One region of the Pseudarthrobacter kochi genome, then DNA from elsewhere that is predicted to be linked to it. Evidence: riboswitches for the same ligand, from Rfam matches in the RefSeq annotation. Region 1 holds a riboswitch; the other holds the start of a gene.
The links. Region 1 has a riboswitch for cyclic di-AMP ahead of ACZY0Y_RS14255 (M23 family metallopeptidase). Riboswitches for the same ligand answer to the same signal wherever they lie in the genome.
Positions count from the first base shown of each region.

Region 2: it holds a riboswitch for cyclic di-AMP, as region 1 does, so the genes downstream of both, ACZY0Y_RS07180 (NlpC/P60 family protein) here and ACZY0Y_RS14255 (M23 family metallopeptidase) in region 1, are expected to answer to the same signal.

Region 1 is NZ_JBVAYV010000030.1:9,023-14,831, reverse strand. It holds gene ACZY0Y_RS14265 (recombinase family protein) at 1-410, opposite strand, end outside; gene ACZY0Y_RS14260 (recombinase family protein) at 424-1,005, opposite strand; cyclic di-AMP (ydaO/yuaA leader) riboswitch at 1,536-1,710, shown strand; gene ACZY0Y_RS14255 (M23 family metallopeptidase) at 1,848-2,519, shown strand; gene ACZY0Y_RS14250 (multicopper oxidase family protein) at 3,043-4,515, opposite strand; gene ACZY0Y_RS14245 (SHOCT domain-containing protein) at 4,515-4,787, opposite strand; gene ACZY0Y_RS14240 (F510_1955 family glycosylhydrolase) at 4,942-5,809, opposite strand, start outside.
Region 2 is NZ_JBVAYV010000009.1:76,263-82,071, reverse strand. It holds gene mobA (molybdenum cofactor guanylyltransferase) at 1-312, opposite strand, end outside; gene ACZY0Y_RS07185 (HNH endonuclease) at 379-879, opposite strand; gene ACZY0Y_RS07180 (NlpC/P60 family protein) at 1,110-1,871, opposite strand; cyclic di-AMP (ydaO/yuaA leader) riboswitch at 2,181-2,350, opposite strand; gene ACZY0Y_RS07175 (M23 family metallopeptidase) at 2,488-3,309, opposite strand; cyclic di-AMP (ydaO/yuaA leader) riboswitch at 3,314-3,529, opposite strand; gene ACZY0Y_RS07170 (iron-dependent transcriptional repressor DtxR) at 3,672-4,367, opposite strand; gene serC (phosphoserine transaminase) at 4,634-5,761, shown strand; gene ACZY0Y_RS07160 (MFS transporter) at 5,793-5,809, opposite strand, start outside.

The DNA.
Region 1 (5,809 bases):
GCTGCTGCGAGACCATTGTGAGTTCTTTCCAACATGGTCGAGTGCTCCAGTTCGGAGAATGCGCTCAGCACCGTCAGGAAAGCTCGGTTGACCGTTCCGCCCGTAGCGATGCCGTCCGACAGCGACCGGAACTCGACACCGTTCGCTTGCAGGTCATCGACGAGTGTCAGGAAGTGCTTCGTGTTCCTAGCGATCCTGTCCAACTTCCAGACGACGAGGGTGTCACCTTCGTTGAGTGAGTACTTCATCATGTTGTCCAACTCCGGGCGGCTCGCCTTCGTTCCGGAGACACCGTGGTCGGTGAATATCCTGCTGCACCCCGCTGCCTTCAGCGCATCGATCTGGAGGTCAACGTTTTGCTCGTGTGTGGATACTTTCGCGTACCTGTCGTTTTCAGAAGTCGCCTGCACCAAACAGCAGCGACTATTGCGTCGAAGCCCCCGTCGCGCCTGCTGCCGGGACCCACCGGTAGAGCGTCGGGACGGAGACGCCGAGGCTCGTGGCCACTTCCCGGGGCGGTGTTCCCTGGTTGAGTAGTTTGCGGGCTGAGCGGATCTTGGCTTCCGTCATGATGCGTTGGCGGCCACCTACTCGTCCCTGTTCGCGCGCGGCTCGGAGTCCGGCTTGGGTGCGTTCGACCATGAGCTCCCGTTCCATCTGGGCCAGGGATGCCATTACGTTGAAGAAAAAGCGCCCGGAGACCGTGGTGGTATCGATCGCGTCGGTGAGGCTGACGAAGCCTACGCCGCGGTTGTTTAGGCCGCCGGCGAAGTCCAGGAGGTCTTTCACGCTCCGACCCAGACGGTCCAGCTTCCACACCACCAGGGTGTCACCGTCGCGCAGGGTGTCCAGCGCCTGGTCGAGTCCGGGGCGGTGAGACTTGGTGCCGCTGATCGTGTCTTCGTAGATTTTGTCGCATCCGGCCTTCTTCAGGGCGTCGATCTGCAAGCCCAGGTTATGGTCCCGGGTGGAGACCCGGGCGCAGCCGATTCGGTGTGCGGTCATGGGTGTTCTCTTCTCAAAACTCAGTCCGGCGCATTGGTTCGCCTGTACCGTTTTGAGAACTATTTGTGAGAACGACCGGCCCTGAGCTCGGCTTTTCGTCCCAACGGCGGTTTTCCGCAGAAAGATGCCCGTTTGCAACAGCTCGCTGCGAACACCACGATTCTCAAATCAACCTGTTCTTGAAATCCTTCGTTTGCGAGAGCCGTCGGGCGGGTCGGCTGGTCCGGTGGGCGTTCCTCAGTTGGACCGGCTTGTAGCCATGGCTTTTTCGACGTCCGCGCGACAGCAGTCCGCGCCACAGCAGTCCGCGCCAAGCAGCCCTGAGTCAATCCTGCCAAATACCCGCTACAAACCATCAGGCGCGTTCAGAAGCCGGCGCCCAAGCGCAGACTCACGGGGCGCTGGCTCCCTGCGGTGATCGACGCCGGTCATATATAACGAATTTGTAACTTATGCGAACCGTTCGCTACGCTTGAAGAAACATACCCTCAACGGGTATGGATACGACCGCTTCGCCAAACCCCGCCGGCGGTCAGTGACCTTTGATCTCTTCAAGGCGGGGGCGGAGGACCCACTTACGGTGTGCCATGATGCGCCTGGGGTGAAGCCGACCCTGCGACCGCGCGTTGAACGCGACCCGCAGAGCGGCCGGACAGTCCACTCGTCCGAATCCGACAGCTAACTTCGCCGGCGTCGAGAGGACCACTATCTTGTCTGCCCAGCCCAGCCACGGCCGTCGCCGTGCCGTTCCCGACTCCAAACCCCGCCGCGTTCCATTTTTACAGGAGCCGACATTCCGGCTCCGCAGCCAACAACTGGGTGTCGCGGCCGCCGTGACGGGGATGATTGCCCTCACTGCACTTTCGGCCGCCCACGCGGATCCGGGTGCCCATTCCACGTCCCAGGACCGGGCCGCCGCAACCGCAGCTTCCCCCGTGGGAGCCGCCGTCTCGGCAGCGCCCGGCGCGGTCCTGATCTTCGACAAGCCGGCAGTGACCTCCCAGCCCGCTCCTGCACCGGCTGCGCGGGAACGGCCCGCGGGAACGGTCCCGGCGTCTGTAGTCCCTGCGGGGTCAAGTGTGGACGCTGCCACAGCGGCCGGGCCGAAGGGCTTGCGGGCACCGCTGGCATCGATGAAGGTCAGTTCCCCCTTCGGGTTGAGGGTCAGCCCCATCACCGGGGCAGCCAGGGAAATGCACACAGGTATCGATCTGACCGGAGCGTGCGCGACGCCGGTTTTCGCTGCCGGCGCCGGTACGGTGACCGAGGCGGGCTGGAGTCCGTATGGCGGCGGAAACCGGATTGTCGTCGACCACGGGAATAGTATGAAAACCACCTATAACCACTTGGCTAGCATCGGTGTTTCCGTCGGGCAAGTCCTGGCGCAGGGGCAGCAGATCGCTGGGGTCGGTACGACAGGTGCCTCTACGGGCTGCCATCTCCATTTCGAGGTCATGGTCGACGGACAGACCGTCGATCCGGCATCCTTCATTGCCCAAGCCCCAAGGCGATAGATCGAGGACTGATCGTGCCAACAAATGGTCCTCGATGAAAACCCGCTCATGTCTCGAGAGGGACCGCCGGGAGCCCTTGCTAGGGAAATAGGAAGGGGCCGGGGAGGACCAGCGTGGCTCGGTATATGTCCGCCCACTCCCGCGGCATCACGGTACCGGGATTCGTTCAAGAGCCGTGTGCCGATCTTGCGGAGGACGATGGCTTCTTGCGACAGGCATGACTTCCTGCGGTTCGGCATCGTCGGCCCAGCGGGACCGGGGCTGTGATGGGTCTGCGGTCCGATGTTTCGTTCAGGCGGATACCGTTCGGGCCGTCCTGGTGGGCTCCGTTCAGACTGACATTTTTACCTGTTTATGGCGGTTTGAATGGGGACCGGTTCTGCAGTCTGAGTTGGGCCCACTTCGCGGCTCGCCGGTGGTGAATCGCAGTTTTCCGTTGAGCCCATCCCACGGTTGATTCCATCAGAAGTTGTTCCCAACGGTGGAAGGCAGTGATGGCATCAGGGTGGGCCGATGCGACTTCTCACCGGACTTCGATGGCACCCATCATGCCGAGGTCCTCGTGGTCCAGGATGTGGCAGTGGTAGGCCGAGCGGCCGCGGAAGTCCTTGAATGCCACCCTGACCTTCACGCGCCCGTTTGCGGGTACGTTCACCACATCCTGCCAGATGGGGGTGTTCGTCTCTTGGCCGTTTTCCTCGATGATTTGCATCGGCCAGACGTGCAGGTGGAAGGGGTGGTCCATGGGGCTGGTGTTGGTCAGCGTCCATTCCTCCACATTCCCGGCCGCTACCGTGGTGTCTGTTCTGGCCTCTTTGAACTCCCTGCCGTTGATGGTGAAACGCATCATGCCCCCGCCTTCGCCCATGCCGATGCCCATGCCGGCGGCCAGGACGATCTGACGGCGGGCCGCGACGGCGGCTGACCGAAGGTCGCCCAGCCCCTGTTGAGCAGGCACGGCCGTCAGGGCTGCGACCGGTTCGCCGGCTACCCGGAGGGTGGCCAGTGCGGCGCCGTCCGGCTGATCTGCAGGGTTGCGCGCTCCGGACCCCGTCCCCATCATTCCCGGCATGCTTCCCCGGCTCTGGTAGAGCGCGCGCAGCACGGAGTCCCCGGCCGTGGTGGTCACGAGGAGGTCCGCCCGGTTTCCCGGCGTCAGGAGAAGTTCATCCACGCTCTTGGGTGTCGGGAAGCGGCCGGAGTCCATACCGAGGAGCTGGAGCTGCTGTCCGTCGAGCCGTAGGCGGAGGTAGCGGGACACGCAGGTGTTGATGATGCGCCACCGTTCGCGTTGTCCGGGGCGGGCGCTGAATTGCGGGTTGCTTTGACCGTTGACGAGGATCAGTTCACCTTCCCGGCCCATCATTCGTTCCATCGCCGGGACTTCCGGGATGTTCCCCAGGCCGTCCAGGGTGGTGTCCGAAATGACCAGTACCCGTTCCGCACTTGACTCGATGGGTTCAGGGTCCTCGACGATGATTGCTCCGAAGAGCCCGGCGAAGATCTGATCGGCGACCATGCCGTGGTGGTGGGGGTGGTACCAGTACACGCCGGGGGGATGGTCCTCGGGAAGTTTGTATTCGTAGTCGAAGGTGCCGCCGGGGTCGACCGAGACGAAGACGTTGTCTCCGTTGCCCTCCGGGGATACGTGGAGGCCGTGCACGTGCAGGTTGGTGGCCTGGGTCAGCTTGTTGACGAGCCCGATCTTCAGGACGTCCCCGGCGCGTACGCGCAGTGTCGGGCCGGGGATGCCGTCGTTGTAGCCAAGGGCTGCGGCCTGACGGCCTGCCAGCAGAATCTGTCCGGGTGCGGCTTCGAGCCGCACCTGCAGCTGGCCGTTGGTGCTTCGTTCCTCCGGAGGCTGGGTCAGGTCGCTTCCCGTAACGGGAGTCTGCTGCGACGACAGGGTCCAGATCAGCCCGGCACCGCCGGCCGCTGTCCCCGCAATGCCGAGCCCGCCCAGCAGCACCGCCTGGCGGCGGCTGATGGGCTTCACTATGGTCCCTCACCGAGCACTTTGAGTTGCTCGCGGTATTGGTCTGCGGTGAGTTCTCCTCTCGCAAAGCGCTCGTCGAGGATCTGGCGGGCCCTGCTCCCTCCGGCGGGCGGCGGCCCGCCTGGCCCCGGGGGGCCTGGAGGTCCGTATTCATTACGGACGCCGCCGCCAAAGACTCTGACCGCCAGAAACACCAGCAGCGCGATCCCAATGAGCAGCAGAGGAATCCAGGGCCACATCCATCCCATTCCTTGTCCGTAACCCCACATCATGATTTGTGCCTTTCGTTTCTAAAGTTACTTCCGACTCTTCGCGCGGCCTCGGCTGACAGCTAGAGTCCGAGGTCCCGGTCCACTCGGGCCGGTTTTCTACGCACCGCAACAGTCGGCAGCAGGCCTCGGTGCAGGGCCTGCAGTGTTCGTGCGGTCAGGAGGCGTCGGCGGGCCCGAACGTGACTCCTCCGTCGGTGGAGATGACGACCCCGCTGGCCGTGGCGGCCCAGATGGTGGGGTTTGTCTCCACGCCCTTAACTGCTGCCACAGCCTGGACCGTGTCGTCGATTTTGCCCTTTCGGGTCCAGGTCGCGCCGGTATCTGCCGAGGTGTGGACGGTCCCGTCGGGTTCGATTCCGACCGCCTCGGCGGGGCTGGCGAAAGCGGCGAACTGGACCACTGGTCCGGAGTCCACGGTGTTCCAGGTTTTACCGCCGTCCGTTGAGCGGTGGATCCCTTGTGGGGTGGTTGCCAGGACAGTGTCGCTGGTGGGGTTCCCGGCAAGGATGGCCGGGACGAAATCCGCGGCCGCCGCGGTCCAGTTTTTCCCGTCCGGGCTGGTGCGCAGTGCGCCGTCGAAGCCGACGATTCCGGATTTGGTCGCGGTGAGCGCGTGGAAGTCGGATTCACCCTGACGGGAGAGCGTTTCCCAGGTTTTGCCGGCGTCGGTGGATCTGATCAGCCCGAGCGGGTCGGCCAGGTCGGAGCCCTCTCCGGGGTGTCCGGAAGCGTAGAGGACGCCGTGGTCGGTGCCGCCGGTGAAACCCATCAGGTCGTTGGTGGGGCCGATTTTGGCGGCGGGCTGTTTCGTGATGTCGAACAGGCCATCGTGAGTGGCCAGGAGCACCTGGCCGGTTGTGCTGATGCTCAGCCCGTGAACGTGGGCGTCCGGCAGGGGGCTGCTTCCGTTGCTGATTGCGGGGGAGGTGCCGGCCGCGCCGGAGGGCGGGCTGCAGGCGGACAGGGCAAGGACGAGGCCGGCGCCGGCTGCCAGAACAGCTGTGGCGCGGACCCGGGGGCGG
Region 2 (5,809 bases), on a different contig from region 1:
GACGCCGAGGACAAGGGTGAACGGGGCCGCGCCCGGGTGCCGGGGGTCCCTACGGCGGTGCTGTTCCAGGGCGGACAGCCCGGCGGCAACGGCAGCTGCAGGGCCGGCAAAGGGCGGATCCTCGCGGCAGTTCAGCACCCCTTCCGGCAGGGTCCCCGAGTCGGGCCCGACGACGGCGACGGCCGCCGCGCCGCGGGCGGCCTGCAGCGCGCGCTCCAGGAGGGTGGCGCCGTCGTGCATCAGCCCGGACTTGGGAACGCCTCCCAGCCGGGCGGACCGGCCCCCGGAAAGAATGACAGCATCGAATTCCACCGGCCCAGCCTAGCGCGGTCCGGGCCAGACGGTCAGGCACTAAAGGCAAGGCAGCGGCGGGCTGCGTCAGGCAGCGGATTCCAACAGCAGGAACGGATCCCAGGCCGGCGTCGGCTTCTCCAGCTCCTTGATTTGCCACGTGGTGCCCTTGGGAGGTGCCGGGCTGAAGCTGAGCTTCCATCCCATTTCGCCCGGGGTGTGGTCGCCTTTGGCGTTGTTGCACCGCAGGCAGGCAGCGACGAGGTTTTCCCAGGAATCCGCACCGCCCCTGGATTTGGGCTGGACATGATCGATGGTGTGGGCCGCTTTGCCGCAGTACGCGCAGCGGTGTCCGTCCCGTCGGAGCACTCCCCGGCGGCTCACCGCCGTCATCGTGTTGTACCGGGGCCTGATGTAGCGATTCAGGAGAATCACCGACGGCCGGCCAAGGACGTCCTGCGGCCCGACGACGGGATCGTCGCCTTCCGCCACGACACTGGCCTTTCCAGTCAGCACAAGGACGAGCGCCCGGCGGAAGGTCACAACCGCCAGCGGCTCATATCCAGCATTCAGAACGAGTGTGCGCATCCGCATACCTCTTCACGGCCGCACCCGCCAGGGGCACGAGGGCCGGCTGCCCTCTGCATAGTCGGGCTATGGATCGACAAAACAAGAGTAAACATGGACATGCCAATTCGCCGAATCTTTTTTTGCCTGCCGCGACCTGTGTCGGCTGAAGTTCACGCCCCGGCAACGCAAAGGACCCCCGCCGAATGGCAGGGGTCCTGTGCTTTGCTTACTTTGCTACAGCTGCTGTCTTAGCCGCCGACGCGGATGAAGACCGGGCCGGAGCCGACGTTGACGGTCTGCAGGGACGTGGTTCCACCGTTCCAGCCGCCGTGAACGGCCATGCCGTTGCCGACGTATACAGCGATGTGGGCCATGCCGGCGCCACCGTTCTGGTAGTACGCGAGGTCGCCCGGCTGTGCCTCGGCGGCGCTCACGGTGCGGCCGAGGGACAGGTAACCTGCCGGCCAGCCGTGGTAGTTGATGCCCGCAGCAGCCAGAGCGTTCGTGGCGAGTGCGGTGCAGTCCTGGCTGACGCCGATCTGGGCGTAGGCAGCGGCGGCGATCGTGGCGCCCATGCCGCTGGCGACGGCCGGGGCAGCGGTGCCGGCGGCGCCGACTTTGGTGCTGGCGGTCTTGGCGGTGTCGGCGGTGTTGGCCGCGGGAGTCTCCTGGACCTTCACGACGGGCTTCGGGGCCTCGACGACCGGCGCCGGAGAAGTGGTGACGGCCGGCTTCTCGTAGGAGATGGCGATGGTTGAAGCTGCCGAGATGGTCGCCGGGGTGGCCGACTGGACTTCGAGCGTGGAAGCCGAAGTGGATTCGCGCTGGACGTTGGCCTCAGCAGCGTTGGCTGCGATACCGCTGGTCAGGACGAGGCCGGAAGCGGCAGCGATAACTGCGGCCTGGCGGCCCATGCCGCCGGCGTTGTCGCCGACAGCCTTGGCAATGACGGCCAGCGAGTTGGTCTTGGTGACCTCGGCGCGGTGCCGTGCGTTTGCACGAGTAGTCATTAAGTTCTCTCTTTCGTGATCCTGGGTCCGCGCTTTTCAGGCGCAGGCTGAGGACGCTCCGGCATCTTGGGGGTACGCCGGATCGCCCCGAAATGGGTTACTTAGCGAAGGGTGTACTGCGAAGACGCGCCAAAAGCGGGAACTGCATGCAGGTGCATGGCCTGCGGGCCGGACTCAGCAGAGATTGAGACGGCGGTGCGGGATCCGTTCCGGGCGCCGGCAAGGGCGGCACGGAGGTTGGATTCCAGCGGACTCGTTAGAGCCGCGCAAGCGCGGTGACGCGCAGCATTGTGGCGTGAAGACACGAAAGTAGCCTCTCCCAATGCCTGCGAGGTGAGCTGTCGGATTCGGATGGGAGTCACCCGGCCGCGCTGCTTCCTGGGAAGCTTTGCGACTTAACCCCAAGGTCTTCTTGCGAAGACCAAAATTGGTTCCCCCGCCCCTGCCAGACGATGTAATGCGAACGGACCTTGAGCGGTGGCAGAGCTAGGCAATCCACTCAAGAGCGCCAACTTCGGAAAAGTTGGCGTAGGTCAAACGGTACAGCAGTCGGGGCCCAATGTCACATTCGGATCACGGCGTGTCACAAGAATGCGAGAGCTTCCCATCAGCTTTGTCAGAGCCAGCCGGTCGGGTCAACGACTTCGCCGTTGACCATGACCTCGAAGTGCAGGTGGCAGCCCGTAGAGGCGCCGGTGGTGCCGCTGAGCGCCACGACATCGCCGCGGGAGACCTGCTGGCCCACCTTGACGCTGGACGAGGACAAGTGGTTGTAGGTGGTCTCCAGGCCGTTGCCGTGATCGATCACCACCCGGTTTCCGCCACCGTAGGGATGCCATCCCGCGAAGGTCACGGTGCCGCTCGCGGCAGCGTGGACGGCAGTACCGCACTGGGCCGAGTAGTCCTGGCCGCGGTGGAATTCCCCGGAGCCGCCGGTGATGGGGCTGACGCGGTAGCCGAAGGGCGACGCGGTCTTCATCTGGTCCAGGGGCGCGCCGAGGCTGCCCGAGGAGGCTGCCCGGGTGATGGAGCCGACGGACTGGGCGCCCAGCAACTGCTTGAGCTTTCCGTCCGGGTCACCCTGGGTGGTGATCGCGGTGCGGTTGAAGTCGATCTTGGCCTCGGCGGCGGTGACGTCCGGCTGGACGGCGGCCGAGACGGATCCGGAGGAGGAACCCGCGTTCGTGGCCACCACGGGGCCCGTCGCGGGGACAGTGACGGTGAGGACCAGACCCGTGGCGGCCAGCGCAATGCCGGCCTTTTGACCAACGCCGCTGGCGGCGGCAAAGTCCGTTACCTGACGGAACGGGCTGCGGCGGCCTCGTCGTTCATCACGGTGCGCGTCACGGGGGCGGTCTGCCATGACGGCGACGGCCGGACGCGGCTCCGGGGCGGGACCGGACGCGCGACGTCGGCCCCTGGCGGTCTGGGTGGTCAAGAACGGTTCCTCTCTGGAGAAGCCTGCGGAGTTAGCTGTCGGATTCGGGTCAGAGAGATCAAAGACCCGGTCCGCCGTGGCAAGCATCCAGGCGCAGGGGCATCCAGGGGAGTCCCTCGGTCGAGTGTGCTTGCCGCTGACGGACTTCACCCCAAGGCTGTTGAACAGCCAGAAGTGGTTCCCCCGCCTCTGCCAGAAGGTGATTCGGCGACTGATCCGCTGGCAGAGCTCGGCTTCGGATCAGATAACGCTTTGGTATCGGTACTGGTGATCAACTATAGGCGATTAAGCCGTCCAGAGATAAATCCGTTATCGGCCCTGTGCACAACTCATGGGTAGTCCCAGTCCCGGGATAACTCCTGTTAACTGACGGTAACAAAGACGTGGGCCGCGACCTCGGGCGGAAGTTCCAGGGCACCTTCGACGTCGGGGACCCGCACCGAGATGTACTCCCCCACACGCTCCAGCGAGACCAGGGCGCCCGGGCGGATGCCGCCCTCATCGAGCTGGACCAGCAGTTCCGGTTCCACCTGGATGGGCTCGGCAAGCCGGTTGACCCTGACCGTGGAATCGGGCCCGTAGCCGGTCATGGCTTCGAGCAGGTTCACGACGCCGTCCGCGAGGGTCTGGGACGGCAGGCCTCCCAGTTCCGCGAGGCCCGGAATCGGGTTGCCATAGGGCGAGACGGTGGGGTGGTTGAGCAGTTCGAAGATCCGTCGTTCGACCCGTTCGCTCATGACGTGTTCCCAGCGGCAGGCTTCTTCGTGGACGTAGGCCCAGTCGAGCCCGATCACGTCAGCCAGCAGCCGTTCGGCAAGACGGTGCTTGCGCATGACTTCGATGGCGCGTTTCCGGCCGGTTTCCGTCAGTTCAAGGTGCCGGTCGCCGGAAACAACCACCAGTCCGTCACGTTCCATCCGGCCGACCGTCTGGGACACGGTGGGGCCGGAGTGGCGCAGCCGCTCGGCGATGCGGGCTCGGAGGGCGACGATGTTTTCTTCTTCAAGTTCCAGAATGGTCCGAAGATACATCTCGGTTGTATCGATCAGATCCGTCATTCAGCTCAGCTCCTCGAGCGCCGTCCTTGCGTAATTCCCACCGTACCGCGTGCTGCTGGCGCCCTGGCGGGGTCCGCCGTACGTTCGCAGGCCAGCTTAGCCTAATTTGAATTACTCCGGATAATCTCAATGACCGGACTGTGACGGTCCTTTTTCCCTCCCCCGCGGGGCAGTCAGGCAGAATGAAACGACAGGCTCCGCTGCAGCCACCCTGCCGGGCCACCTCCCGAGCCACATTTTGTACCAGCCGAAAAATTGGAGCCACTGTGAGCGACACCAGCATCACGATTCCCGCAAACCTCCTTCCAAAGGACGGCCGGTTCGGCGCCGGGCCGTCCAAGGTCCGCCCGGAACAGATGGAAGCACTCGCCGCGGCCTCGAATCTGCTGGGAACATCGCACCGCCAGGCGCCGGTCAAGAACCTGGTGGGGTCGGTCCGGAACGGGCTCAGCCAGTTCTTCCGTGCTCCCGAGGGCTATGAGGTCATCCTGGGCGTCGGCGGATCGACCGCGTTCTGGGACATCGCCAGCTTCGGCCTGGTGGAGAACAAGGCACAGCACTTGTCCTTTGGCGAGTTTGGCTCGAAGTTCGCTTCCGCCACCAACAAGGCACCGTTCCTGGCCGATTCCTCCATCATCAAGTCCGAGCCGGGGACCCGGCCGGCGGCCCGGGCCGAGGCCGGCGTTGACGTTTACGCCTGGCCCCAGAACGAGACGTCCACCGGTGTCGCCGCTCCGGTCCGGCGTGTGGCCGGCGCCGATGAAGGGTCCCTCGTCCTGGTTGACGCCACCTCGGCTGCCGGCGGACTGGACGTCGACGTTGCGGAAGCGGATGTCTACTACTTCGCCCCGCAGAAAAACTTCGCGTCCGACGGCGGTCTGTGGCTTGGCCTGTTCTCCCCGGCAGCGCTGGAACGTGCGGCCCGGATCAAGGCCGGCGGCCGCTGGATTCCGGACTTCCTGGACCTCCAGACGGCGATTGACAACTCGCGGCTGAACCAGACCTACAACACCCCGGCCCTGGCCACGCTGGTCACCCTGGACGCCCAGGTGCAGTGGCTCAACGCAAGCGGCGGCCTGGACTTCGCCTCGGCGCGCACGGCGGATTCGGCCGGACGGATCTACCGCTGGGCTGAGGCCTCGGAGTACGCCACCCCCTTTGTGGCGAAAGCTGAGGACCGCTCCAACGTGATCGCGACGATCGACTTCGACGACTCCATAGACGCCGCGGCGATCGCCAAGGTGCTGCGCGCCAACGGCATCGTGGACACCGAGCCGTACCGCAAGCTGGGCCGCAACCAGCTCCGGATCGCGACCTTCGTGGCGATCGAGCCGGACGACGTGTCGGCCCTGCTGGAGTGCATCGACTTCGTCGTGGGCGGGCTGAAGAAGTAGTCAGCTCCGCCGCAACACGCGCGCTGCTATGTCAGCGTTCGACGGCGT